DNA from 2 places in the Mitsuokella sp. UBA4253 genome. Region 2 is predicted to be linked to the other one. Evidence: riboswitches for the same ligand, from Rfam matches in the RefSeq annotation. Region 2 holds a riboswitch; the other holds the start of a gene.
What was found. A riboswitch is a leader RNA that binds a small molecule or an ion and turns the genes downstream of it on or off. The one in region 2 is predicted to bind molybdenum cofactor.
Positions count from the first base shown of each region.

Region 1: another riboswitch for molybdenum cofactor. It lies ahead of modA (molybdate ABC transporter substrate-binding protein); the one in region 2 lies ahead of B2X55_RS04285 (molybdopterin-binding protein).

Region 1 covers NZ_DGWR01000007.1:8,766-15,399, reverse strand. The annotation lists gene cysS (cysteine--tRNA ligase) at 1-593, shown strand, start outside; gene B2X55_RS03715 (Mini-ribonuclease 3) at 590-1,099, shown strand; gene thyX (FAD-dependent thymidylate synthase) at 1,096-1,788, shown strand; gene rlmB (23S rRNA (guanosine(2251)-2'-O)-methyltransferase RlmB) at 1,790-2,659, shown strand; gene sigH (RNA polymerase sporulation sigma factor SigH) at 2,753-3,499, shown strand; cobalamin riboswitch at 3,517-3,698, shown strand; gene B2X55_RS03695 (sirohydrochlorin cobaltochelatase) at 3,845-4,840, shown strand; molybdenum cofactor riboswitch at 4,889-5,027, shown strand; gene modA (molybdate ABC transporter substrate-binding protein) at 5,021-5,812, shown strand; gene modB (molybdate ABC transporter permease subunit) at 5,812-6,483, shown strand; gene B2X55_RS03680 (sulfate/molybdate ABC transporter ATP-binding protein) at 6,485-6,634, shown strand, end outside.
Region 2 covers NZ_DGWR01000009.1:16,546-23,179, reverse strand. The annotation lists gene mobB (molybdopterin-guanine dinucleotide biosynthesis protein B) at 1-1,014, opposite strand, end outside; gene B2X55_RS04300 (MOSC domain-containing protein) at 1,036-1,962, opposite strand; gene moaA (GTP 3',8-cyclase MoaA) at 2,013-3,002, opposite strand; gene glp (gephyrin-like molybdotransferase Glp) at 3,012-4,211, opposite strand; gene B2X55_RS04285 (molybdopterin-binding protein) at 4,225-5,256, opposite strand; molybdenum cofactor riboswitch at 5,357-5,484, opposite strand; gene B2X55_RS04280 (DNA polymerase IV) at 5,530-6,634, opposite strand, start outside.

The DNA of each region.
Region 1 (6,634 bases), on a different contig from region 2:
AGGACATCCTCAAGGAATACCCGGGTGAAGTCATCCGCTTCTTCATCCTGCAGACGCATTACCGCAGCCCGCTCGATTTCTCGGACGAACGCCTCAAGGAAGCGCAGACGAGCCTTGCACGTCTGCAGAACACGAAGGCATACGTCGACGAGCTCGCAGGGAAAGAGGGCGATGACGACACGGCAGCAGAGCTTGCATCGAAGGCAGAAGCACTGCGCAAGGCATTCTACGAGGCGATGGACGATGACTTCAACACGGCCCTTGCCATCAGCCAGATGTTTGCACTCTCGAAGGAAATCAACATCTACTATCAGGAAGTCATGAACGGCACGAAGGCGTTCGATGCGGCAGACTTCAAGAAGGTTGCAGATATCTACGCCGAGATGGCGGAGATCATCGGCATTTTCGAGCAGCAGGCAAAGGCTGAGGATGACGGCCTGACGGACAAGCTCATGGAGATCATCATCACGCTGCGCCAGGATGCACGCAAGGAGAAGAACTGGGCTGTCGCCGACAAGATCCGCGATGCGCTCAAGGATGCCGGCGTCGTGCTCGAGGACACGCCGAACGGTGTACGGTGGAAGAAAGCATGAAATTCTCGCAGTTCAAGCTGCTCGTCGACATGATGTTCACGCCGGATGAGCAGGGCGGCATCAAGACGCGCTATGACGGTACGGATGTCCGTCAGATGAACCCGCTCGTGCTCGCCTACGTCGGCGATGCCTTTTTCCACCTCTTCGTGCGCACGCGCCTGCTCTCGTACGAGCAGGCCAGGGTGCACGCGCTGCACGCCTTTAGCGCCCAGATCGTCTCGGCGGTCTGGCAGCACAAGGCGTACCTCGGCATCGAGTCCATGCTGACCGACGAGGAGAAGGCCATCTATCGCCGTGGCCGCAACGCCAAGAGCCATGCGCCGCGCAGCTCGAGCGTGGCCGAATACCACTCGAGCACCGGCTTTGAGGCGCTCCTCGGGACGCTCTATCTGTCTGAGAAGTTCGAGCGCCTGCAGGAGCTCTGCGAGGCGGCCTTCGCTGTCATTAGCAAGGCTATGATGGAGGAGATCCACGGGAAAACGACGGAGGGAACGGAGAAACAATGATTAAAGTCAAATTACTCGACTACACGCCGGAGCCGGAGCGCGTCGTGGCCATGGCCGCACGCCTCTGCTACTCGGCATCCGGTGCGGAGGAGCTCGCAGAGCGCCTGAGCGAGGAGAAGGTACGCGAGATGGTCCGCAAGATGGTCAAGATCGGTCATGGCTCGACGCTTGAGCACGCTTCCTTCACCTTCGGCATCGAGGGTGTCTCGCGCGTCCTGACGCATCAGCTCGTGCGCCACCGCATCGCCTCGTATGACCAGCAGTCGCAGCGTTACGTCGCCGCGCACGGCTTCCAGTACATCACGCCGCCGACCATTGCCGAGAAGCCAGAGGCCAAGGCAAAGTACGCGGCACTGATGGAAGAGATCCGCAGCGTCTACGACGAGCTCACAGAGATGGGCGTGCCGAAGGAAGACGCGCGCTACGTCCTCGCCAATGCGACGGAGACGAAGATCCTCGTGACGATGAACGCGCGCTCCCTGATGCATTTTTTCAACCTGCGCTGCTGCAATCGCGCGCAGTGGGAGATCCGCGAGATGGCCTACAAGATGCTCGCCGAAGTCAAGAAGGTCGCTCCGACGCTCTTCTTCAATGCTGGCGCGAGCTGCGTCAACACGGGCCGCTGCCCGGAGGGAGAGATGACCTGCGGCAAGTTTGCTGAGATGATCAAGCTCAGAGAAAAGGATTGAGATGGAACAGAAGAAAAAGGCGCGCCCGCAGGAGCGGCGCAGCAGGAAATTCGAGAAGGAGGCTCCGCGCCGCAAGAGGCCGCAGATGGAGGCTGAGCCGAAGCGCCGCGAAGAGCCGCGCGAGCTGCCGGACGATGTGCTCGTCGGCCGCAACGCCGTGACGGAAGCGCTGAAGTCGGGGCGCGGCATCAACAAGCTCTGGATCGCGAGCGGCGACCGCGAGGGCTCTGTCGCGGAGATCGCGGCGCTTGCCAAGGAGCGCGGCATCGTCGTGCAGTACGTGGAGCGCGCTAAGATCGAATCGCTCGCGGGCGGGCATCGTCATCAGGGCGTGCTCGCCTACGTCGCGCCCGTGCCCTATGCCGAGCTCGACGACATCCTGAAGGCAGCCGAGGCGAAGGGCGAGGCCCCGTTCCTCGTCCTTCTCGATGAGCTCGAGGACCCGCACAACCTCGGCGCGCTCTTGCGCACGGCGGATGCGACTGGCGTGCACGGCATCCTGATCCCGAAGCGCCGCAGCGTCTCCCTCAATGCGACCGTTGCCAAGACGTCGGCCGGCGCCGTCGAGTACGTGCCGGTCGCGCGCATCGGCAACATCGCACAGACGCTCAAGAAGCTCAAGGAGAAGGGCCTCTGGGTAGCCGGTGCCGACATGGACGGTGAGAAGGCGTACTATGAGGCGGACCTCACGGGCCCGCTCGTGCTCGTCGTCGGCAGCGAGGGCCGTGGTATGAGCCGGTTGACCAAGGAAGCGTGCGACTTCATCGTCAGCATGCCGATGGTCGGCCGCATCAATTCGCTCAATGCGTCGGTGGCTGGCTCCATCCTCATGTACGAATCCATGCGCCAGCGCCTCCAGAAGAAGGGCTGACGCCTTGAGCTTTTGGGCGAAAGGGCGTATAATCTCATCTATAAGGGCTATATAAGGGCTACGTGTTTGTCACAGTAAAAGGAGAAAAGTGCGATGGAAGAAGCAGCAGACACGGATATCATGGAGGACATGTACCGCAGATACGAGAATCTGACGGACGAAGAGATCCTCCTGGATATCAAGGAACACAACAATAAGGTCGCACTGGATTATCTGATCAACAAGTACCGGAATTTCGTTCGGGCAAAGGCGCGTTCGTACTTCCTCATCGGTGCCGACCGCGAGGACATCGTCCAGGAGGGCATGATCGGCTTCTACAAGGCCATCCGCGACTTCCGCGACGACAAGCTCTCGTCGTTCCGCGCTTTTGCGGAGCTCTGCGTGACGCGTCAGATCATCACAGCAATCAAGACGGCGACCCGTCAGAAACACATCCCGCTCAATTCGTATGTCTCGCTCAACAAGCCAATCTACGACGAGGATTCGGATCGGACGCTCCTCGACATCATCTCAGGAGCCAAGGTATCCGACCCAGAAGAGCTCGTCATCAGCCAGGAGGAATTCGTCGACATCGAGAAGAAGATGGAGGAGATCCTCTCCGACCTGGAGTGGAAGGTGCTTATGAGCTATCTCGACGGCAAGTCCTATCAGGAAATCGCCGAAGACCTCGGCCGCCATGTCAAGTCGATCGACAACGCGCTGCAGCGCGTCAAGCGCAAGCTCGAGAAGTACATGGAGACGCGCAGCGACGACATCGACATCAACACGATCTACAAGGGACTTTCGTCCATCAACCGCCGCCTGCGCTCCGCCGACGGCGGCAAGGACGTCGCGCCCTGACTTCGCCATCATGACAATTCCATAAAGAGGGAACAGGTGACGCCGCAAGGCGCTGAAAAGAGAAGCCGGTCAAAGCCGGCGCGGTCCCGCCGCTGTAAGGGGAGCGAATCTGCATAGATATGTCACTGGATGAACATCTGGGAAGGCGCAGAGGAGCGATGAACCGAGCCAGAAGAACTGCCTGTCCGAAAATCACCGTTACGACCTGCGAGCGATGGGAAGGCGATTGCTATCAGCAAAGCTGTGTCTTTGTGGCACGGTTTTTTACGATAGGAAGGCTTTTTTCGCGTGCGTGCGAGGAGAGCCTTTTTTGTTTGGGTAGACTTATTCAAAGGAGGAAACACAATGAAACATTGGCAGAAGATGCTGGCAGCCGGCCTGGTGTGCACGGCTGCTCTCGGCTGGAACCAGACGGCGACAGAGGCGGCGTACCAGCTCAATCCGGAGGTGAAGCATGCGACGATGGCCCTGAAACAGGCATCGGAGATCGGCGTGCTCAAGTATGAGAATCCGGCACTCAAGGATATGGCCGATAAAGATGCCATTGTCGTCATGACATTTGGCACGACTTATAGGGACACGCGCGCCAAGACGATCGATGCGACGGTCAAGGCCATCGAGGCGGCGCATCCGGGTGTCAAGGTCGTGACGGCCTACACCTCACACATCATCATCGACCGTGTGGCGAAGAACGAGGGCATCAAGTTCCCGACGCCGGAGGAGGCACTTGATGCCCTCAAGGCAGAGGGATACAGCCGCGTGGCACTCGTCTCGCTCGATGTCATCCCGGGCATGGAGTACAACTACGACCTCGGCGTCTATCACAACTACAAGGACCAGTTCAAGAAGATGACGCTCGGCACGTCGCTGATGTACTGGCAGGGCCAGGAGGGCCAGGCCGACGATGTGACGCAGACCATCAAGGCGCTCGCGACGCAGTTCCCGAAGCAGGGCAAGCACGATGCCATCCTGATCATGGCGCACGGCACGCCGCAAGTCTCGAATGCCTATTACTCCGTCATCCAGGCCAAGATTGACGAGCTCGGCTACAAGAATGTCTTCGTCTACACGGTCGAGGGCTGGCCTTCGCTCGAGACGGTCATGCCGAAGCTCAAGCAGAACGGCATCAAGCACGTCACACTGATGCCGATGATGATGGTCGCCGGCGATCACGCCAACAATGACATGGCAGGCGCTGAGCCCGACTCGCACAAGTCGATCCTCGAAGCCGCCGGCTACAAGGTCGACGCCTACATCCACGGCATCGGCGAGAATGCGGCCATCCAGTCCCTCTACCTCGAGCGCGCCAACGATGCCTGGAATGCGCTCGAAGCGAAGTGATCGGCGTGATATTTTTCATGGCAGAGAGCTTCATTTTCCGCTATAATGGATGAGTCGAAACTCCGAGCGAAAGCACTCTAAGGATGATGTCTTTCATCTATGAGGCTGAGCCTGGGTCAAACCCACAGGGCAGTGCTGGAAATGGCACTGCCTTCCGTTTTTGAAAAGGAGCTATGCACCATGAAAAAACTATTCACACTGATGGCAGTCTGCCTGCTCGCACTCGTGAGTGGCTGCGGCGGCCAGCAATCAAGCTCTCCGGAGCTCGCTGATAAGGGCCCCGTGGAACTCCACGTCTCGGCGGCCGCGAGCCTGACCGATGTCATGAACGAGATCGGCAAGGCGTATGAGCAGGAGCATCCAGACGTCAAGGTCGTCTTCAACTACGGCAGTTCGGGCGCTCTGCAACAGGCTATCGAGAATGGCGGCGCGGCCGATCTCTTCTTCTCGGCTGCGCAGAAGCAGATGGATGCACTCGATAAGCAGGGCCTGCTCGCGGACGGCACGCGTGAGGACCTGCTGCAGAATGAAGTCGTGCTGATCGTGCCGAAGGAAGGCGGCAGGGGCATCACTTCGTTTGACGCGCTCACGGGCGATGCTGTCGCGCACGTCGCGCTCGGCGAGCCGAAGGGCGTGCCGGTCGGCCAGTACTCCGAGGAGATCCTGACGAAGCTCGGCCTCCTCGATGACATCAGGGCCAAGGCTGTCTACGGCTCCGATGTGCGCCAGGTGCTCGCCTGGGTTGCATCGGGTGAAGCCGACGCCGGCCTCGTCTACGCGACGGATGCTGCTGTCGAGCCGTCGGTCCGCGTTGTCGCGACGGCACCGGCTGGCACGCATAAGCCCATCATTTACCCGGCAGCTGTCCTCAAGGACACGAAACATCTCGATACGGCAAAGGATTTCCTGGCCTTCGTCTCGAATGATAAGAACAAGGAACGCTTTGCGAAGTATGGCTTTGAGGTGAAATAATGGAATACGCACCGCTCTTCCTCACAATAAAGACAGCTGTGGTGGCGACGGTGGTCACGTTCTTTCTCGGCATTGGCCTGGCTCTGGCCGTCGCGCGCATGCGGCGTTTCCAAGGGCTGGCCGATGCCGTTATTACGTTGCCGCTCGTCCTGCCGCCGACGGTCGTCGGCTTTTTCCTGCTGCTGGCCTTCGGCCGCCGCAGCGCCATCGGCAAGTTTCTCCTGCAGTTCGATGTGACCATCGTCTTCACCTGGAAGGCCGCCGTCATCGCGGCCATCGTCGTCTCGCTGCCCCTGATGTACCGCACAGCGCGCGGTGCCTTCGAGCAGCTCGACCCCAACATCGTCGGGGCGGCGCGCACGCTCGGCGTCTCGGAGTGGCGCATCTTCTGGCACGTCCTTGTGCCGAATGCGCGCTCGGGTATCCTCGCGGGTCTCGTGCTCTCTTTCACGCGTGCGCTCGGCGAGTTCGGTGCGACGATCATGTTCGCCGGCAATATCCCCGGCGTCACGCAGACGATGAGCACGGCCGTCTACGCGGCCGTTCAGGCGAATGACTACGGTCTGGCCTTTGACTGGGCCATCGTCATCGTCGTCTTCTCGCTCGTCTTTGTCACGCTGATGAACAACTTGATTGCACGGACGGGCGCGCCGCGGCGCCGGGAGGTTTGAGATGGAATTAGATGTCAAGATCGAGAAGGAACTGCGCAATTTCATCTTGCGGGCGGACTTCACGCTGCGCGATGAGGTCTTTGCCCTGCTCGGCGCTTCAGGCTGCGGCAAGAGCATGACCCTCAAGTGCATCGCTGGGCTCGAGCGCCCC
Region 2 (6,634 bases):
CGTCAATCCCTGTTGCGGCTTGGTGAAGCAGGCCGCTGCATCACAAGGCAGCGTGAGCTCGCCGCGCTCGCGGAAGAGCTCGATGCGCGGGGCCGTGCCGTGGCGGCGGCTCTCGATGAGCACGAGGTCAACATCTGTGAGCCTTGCGGCTATTGCGGCGAGATCAGCCCTCGTTTTAGTCCGCTGCTCGATAAAGTAGCCGTTCGGCGAGACGACGGCGACGCCCGCAGCGCCCGCCTCCTTGAAGCGCCAGCTGTCCTTGCCCCGCTCGTCGACATCGTAGCCGTGGCAGTCGCCCTTGACGACACCGACGCGGATGCCCCGCGCGCGAAGCTCCGGCAACACGCGCTCGATGAACGTCGTCTTGCCCGTGTTCGAGACGGGCGCCGAGATCGTCACGAGCGGGCGGCTGCGCCGTTCGTTGGCCATGCGCCCGCAGGCCAGATGCCAGTCGGCAACGGTGTTGACATTGAAAAACAACGCCGCGTCCGGGAAATCCACATAAGCGTGCGGGACAGATTCTATGACGATACCGAGCTTGCGCTCCCCCCTCGCGAGGGCCTCTGCAAAGCGCGCTGAGAGGTCCCGGCGATAGAGGGCTGCCAGCGGCTGGCGGCGCCCTGCGCGAGGCAGGACGGCCTGACAGCTTCCCTCCTCCGCTGCCTTCAAGAGAGGCCGGAGCTCCGCGAGCTCGAGGAACGGCATATCGCACGAGACGGCCAGCGCATAGTCCGCTTCGATCTGCGACAGGCCGCGCATCAGGCCTTCCATCGGACCCCGGCCCTGCACACCGTCTTCGACGAGCGTCAGGCCATAGCGCTCAGCAATATCCTGCAGGGCAGGCGTCCTTTGCTCCACGCAGAGGCAGCGCTCCGCAAAGGGCAGGGCTGTCGCCCTGCGCGCGAGCCGCTCGAGCAGCCCCTCGCCATCATATGACAGGAAGCGCTTATCGCGCCCCATGCGCGAGCTCTTGCCGCCCGCGATGATCAGCAGTGAAGCATCCGAAAATTCCACGATTGTCTCTCCTCTATCGCGTCACTTGCGCGCACATTCGCTGGCATCGCCGCGCAGGATCTCGATGCCATGCAAGAGCTCCGGCAGCACGAAGCTCAGGCATTCCTCGACGGCCTTGCGGCTGCCTGGCAGATTGACAATGAGCGTGCGCTTGTAGATGCCGGCCTGTGCGCGGCTCAGCATCGCGCGGTGCGTCACCTGCATCGAGAGGGCGCGCATCGCTTCAGGGATGCCTGGCGCCAGGCGCTCGCAGACGGCAAGCGTCGCCTCGGGCGTGACGTCGCGGACCGAGAAGCCCGTGCCGCCCGTCGTGACGACGAGCGCGATGCCGCGGTCACCGAAGGAGCGCATCTTGTGCTCAAGGTCGTGCTGCTCGTCGGGCAGGATGACCTTCTCGGCCACCGTGTAGCCAGCTGCCTCGAGCATCTCCTGCACCTTCGCGCCGCTCTCGTCCTCGCGCAGCCCCTTGCTGCCCTTGTCGCTCGCCGTGATAATGGCCGCATCGAGCGGCATCTTCTCCTCGACGATCTCGAGCGAGTCGCCCTCTTCGATCCAGCCGCCGTGCAGCACGCGCGCGAAGACGCCCTCGCGCGGCATGATGCAGTCGCCGACCTGACTCCTTATCGCGCAGCTCTTGTGGCATTCCTTACCGATCTGCGTGATCTCGAACCAGACCTCGCCCGCGCGCAGGCGCGTGCCGACCGGCAGTTCCTTGAAGTGGAAGCCCTCCGCGACGATGTTCTCGCCGAAGGCGCCGAGCTTGACATCGATGCCGCGCTTGCGGAACTCCTCGATCTCCGCGAGCCCGAGGAAGCTGACCTGACGATGCCATCTGCCCGCGTGCGCATCGCCGACCATGCCCCATTCCGTCTGGAAGAGCGCCTTGTGTACCGGCGTCTTGAGCGTGCCCTTCTTCTCACTGATGCAGAGTGCCTTGATCGTTCCCATGAGTATCCTCCATTCTATCCGGATATGCTTCTATCTCTATCCGCTTGCCATCAGCCGCCGACCTGATACATGGCCCGGCTGTCCTTCTCGTCATACGATGCCGCCTTGAAATAATGTTCCTGCGGCTTGTGGTAGATTGCCTGCTGCAGGGCATGCCTGAGCCCGTCATCGCTCATGCCGCTGCGCAGCAGTCCCCGGAGGTCCGTGCCCGTCCTCGCATTGAGGCAGAGCTTCAGGAAGCCCTCCGCCGTCAGCCGCACGCGGTTGCACGAGGAACAGAATTGATGCTCCATCGCGTCGATGAAGCCGACCTGCCCCGCAAAGCCATCAGCTTGGTAGTAGACGGCAGGGCCGTGAACGCCGCGCTCCGGCAGGACGGGCCGCAGCGGGCCAAACGCAGCCTCGAGGCTGCTCCTGACCTCCGCCATCGGCAGGCCTCTGAGTCCCGCCTCGTAGGCGCAGCCAATCGGCATGAGCTCGATGAAGCGGAACTTCCAGGGTCGCTCACGCGTGAAGCGCGCGACGAGCTCCGGCAATTCCGCCTCATTGACGCCTGCGATCGGCACGCAGTTGAACTTGACATCGCGAAGCCCCGTCGCCGCGATGGCCTCGATGCCATCTTCGACGCGCGCGAAGAATGGGCGCCGCGTGAGCTCCGTAAAGGAAGCCGCCTTGAGCGTGTCGAGGCTGATGTTGACGCCCGTGAGCCCGGCTTGCACGAGGTCTTCAGCCATGTCCGCGAGCAGGACGCCGTTCGTCGTCAGCGCGACGGACTCGATGCCCGGCACAGAGCGGATCTCGCGCACGAGCTCGACGACGTTTCGCCGGATGAGCGGTTCGCCGCCCGTCAGCCGTACCTTGCGCACGCCGAGCGAGGCCAGCGCCCGCACGATGCGGACGATCTCGTCAAAGCGCAGGATGTCCTCGTGCCGGAGTTTCTCGACGCCATCTTCTGGCATGCAGTAGCGGCAGCGCAGGTTGCAGCGGTCCGTCAGCGAGATGCGCACGTATTCGATTTTTCGTTGGTAGCGGTCGTACATACTATCACCTCAAAGAAGAACGCCCTTGACCCGCGTGCCGGCCATGAGAGGCCCCGTGCCGGCCGGGATGTCAATCAGCGCATTGCAGCCAGCCGCCGAGAAGAGCGAGCCCGAGTCGTGCTGCGCCGGGATCTCGAAGATGCCCGCCTCGTAATGCGCGCGGATGAAGCGCCGCCCGTAGCTCGGCTTCGGGAATGCATCGGCGAGGAAGCCCTCGACCGCACGGCCTGCGACAGAGCTGCGGCCCGAGAACGCTTCGAGTACGGGGCGCGTCAGGAGCTCGAACGTCGCGTAGGACGCGAACGGATTGCCCGAGAGCGCGATGCCGAGCATATTGCCGACCGTGTAGGCGATGACAGGAGCGCCCGGCTTGATGCAGACGCGCCAGAAGAGGCGCGTGCCGATGAGGCGGACGACCTCGTGCATGATGTCCTTCTTGCCGACCGAGACGCCACCCGTCGTCAGGAAGAGGTCCGCCTTCGCCTGCCAGTCAGCGATGACAGCAGCCGCCTGTTCGGCGTCATCCGGCAGGATACCAAGCACCTCCGGCTCAAAGCCGAGTTCCCGCAGCCTGCCCGCAAGAGCGTAGAGGTTGCTGTTGTAGATCTTGCCGGGGCGCAGCGGCTCACCCGGCAGCACGAGCTCATCGCCCGTGCTCGCGATTGCGACGCGCGGACGGCGGAGGACCTTGACCGTGCCGAAACCCAGGCTCGCAAGCACGCCGAGATGTGCCGCCGTGAGCTCCGTACCACGCTCGACAGCCCGTGTCCCCTTGCGGACATCCTCGCCCGCAAAGCAGTAGTTCTCGTGATGGTGGAGCTCGTACGGCACAAAAATGCGGCCATCCTCCACCGTGACATCTTCCTGGCGCACGACGCAGTCACAGCCCTTTGGGATGGCCGCGCCCGTCATCAGGCGCACAGCCGAGCCCGCTGGCACTTCTGCCGCGAAGAAATCCCCGGCGCACTCCTCGCCGATGACCGTAAAGGCAGCCGGTGCCTCCTTCGTCGCCCCCTTCGTGCCGGCGGCCGCAAAGGTGTAGCCGTCGAGCGGCGAGCGGTCGAACGGCGGATTGTCAAATGTCGCGACAGCATCCTCAGCGAGGACGCGCCCGAGCGCCTCTAAAAGAGGCACCTCCTCGACGGCTTCGATTTTCTTCGTGTGTTCGAGCAGGACCGAGATGGCCTGCTCCAGAGAAATATCCTGCATGAGCAACCTCGCTTTACTTCTGGAAGGGGCAGATGGGATAGCGGCAGACCTCGCAGCGCATACAGAGGCCGCCGATGCCGAAGTGGCGGATCTCCTTGCGCGTCACGCGGTCACCGGTAATCGCGCGCGGCAGGATCATGTCGAAGACCGTTGCCTTGTCGAACATGACACAGCCAGGCAGCCCCATGACCGTGACCTCACGCCCCTCGCGCGCAGAGTAGCCGAGCAGGAACATCGCGCCCGGCAGCACAGGTGCTCCGTACGTCACGATGTCGACGCCGGCATCGCGGATGGCCGCCGGCGTGCGGTCGTCGGGGTCGACACTCATGCCGCCCGTGCAGAGGATGATGTCCATGCCGAGGTCCAGGAGCTCCTCGATAGCCGCCTTCGTGTGCTCCGTCACGTCATCCGACAGACGGTGCTCCGCGATCGTCAGGCCGAATTTCTTGAGCTTTGCCGCGATGACCGGCGTGAACGTGTCCTCGATGCGGCCGAGGAAGACCTCCGTGCCTGTCGTCACGACGCCGACCTTGAGATCTTTGCGGTACGGCAGCAGGCGAAGGAGCGGCTCCGTACCTGCCGTGCGGCGCACCTCCTCCATCTTCTCGCGTGCAATGAAGAGCGGCGTCACGCGCATGCCCGCAAGCTTCATGCCCTTCTTGACCGGCATGTTCTGCGCGAGCGTCGCGATCGTGACATCCTCGAGCTCATTGACCGCATCAAAGCGGTCTTCATCGACCTGGAATACGCCGTCGCAGTCCGCGATGAGCTCGATCTTGCCCTCCTTCGGCGCCGTCGCCGTCATGTGCTCGTTCTGGCAGAGCTCGCGCAGGACATCGGCCGCCTCATTCTCGTGCATCTCCGTCGCATCCTCATCCCAGACGTAGATGTGGTCCTTGCCGAGCGAGAGCAGTACGGGGACGTCCTCTTCCTGGATCACATGGCCCTTGCGGAACCGCGCATTCTTCGTCACGCCGCGCACGATCTGCGTGATATCGTGGCAGAGCACCTGCCCGACTGCATCGACTGTCCTGATTTCCTTCATCGCGCTCATCTCTCCTATCTGCTGCACACGCTCATATTGTGCGAATCATCAAAAATCAATCAAAAAGACCATCCTCCCGCAATTGCAAAAGGATGGTCTTCGCCCCTTGGATTTCGCCCCTTTTCAATCACGGAAGGCCCCGGCGTTTCCCCCGGGACCCTGGCTCGTCCACATAGCCAGCCCATGATGCCCGGCCTTAGCGGATTTCGCTCGGAGTCGTATCGTATCTTTTCTTATTTTAGCAGACTTGCTGCCCTTTTCCTATAATATTTTTCACACCTCATCCTCTTTATCGCCATCATCCGCACGTTCTCTCTTGAGCAGATGCGCCTTAGTGATGCCCTGCTCTCCGAAGCGCTTCTTGATGGAATCGATGGCAGCGTAGAGATTCTCCTTGCGCACCTCCTCGTGAAAGAGTGAGATGGCGCCTGAAGTTTCAAAGCCGGAAATAGCGATGCCGAGCAGGCGGATGCCCTGATGCACGCCGAGCGCCCGGTAGAGCGCGAGCGCTGTCTCGTAGATGTCGCGGTCGTAGCACGTCGCCTCCGCCAAGGTGCGGCTCCTCGTGTAGGTGCGGAAGTCGCCGAGGCGCAGTTTGAGCTGGATGGTCCGCCCCTTGCAGCCCTTGCGGCGCAGGCGGTAGCCGACTTTCTCCGCAAGGTCGAGAAGTACCCGCTCCACTTCCTCGACGGACTCGATATCCGCGGGGAATGTGACTTCCTTGCCGATGGACTTCGCCGCTTCGCGCGGCGCCACAGGCCGCGCATCCATGCCCGAGGCCAGCGCGAGCAGATGGTCCGCCATATGCGCGCCAAGGCTACGGACGAGCTTCTCGCGCGGCGTCCGCCGGAGCTGGCCAATCGTGCGGATGCGCAGCGCTTCGAGCCTGGCTGCCGTCTTCTCGCCGACACCCCAGATGCGGCCGACTGGCAGCGGGTCGAGGACGGCCTGCTTCCCCTCCTCCGTGATGATGACGAGGCCGTCCGGCTTCTCGAGATCCGAGGCCAATTTCGCGAGGAATTTATTCGGCGCGATGCCGACAGAGGCGACGAGGCCCGTCTTTTCGCGGATCTCCGCCTTGAGCTTCTCGGCATAAGCGCGCGGCGACTCCATCAGGAGCTCCATGCCCGTGATATCGAGAAACGCCTCGTCGATGGACAGCGGCTCGACAACGGGCGCGTAGCGCGCAAAGATCGCGAAGATCTCCTGCGACACCGCGCGGTAATGCGCGTAGTCGCCTTCGATAAAGATGCCCTGCGGGCAGAGCCGCTTCGCCCGCACGATTGGCATCGCCGAGTGCACGCCGAACCGTCGCGCCTCGTAGGAGCAGGTCGAAACGACACCGCGCCCGGAAAGCCCGCCGACAATCAGCGGCTTC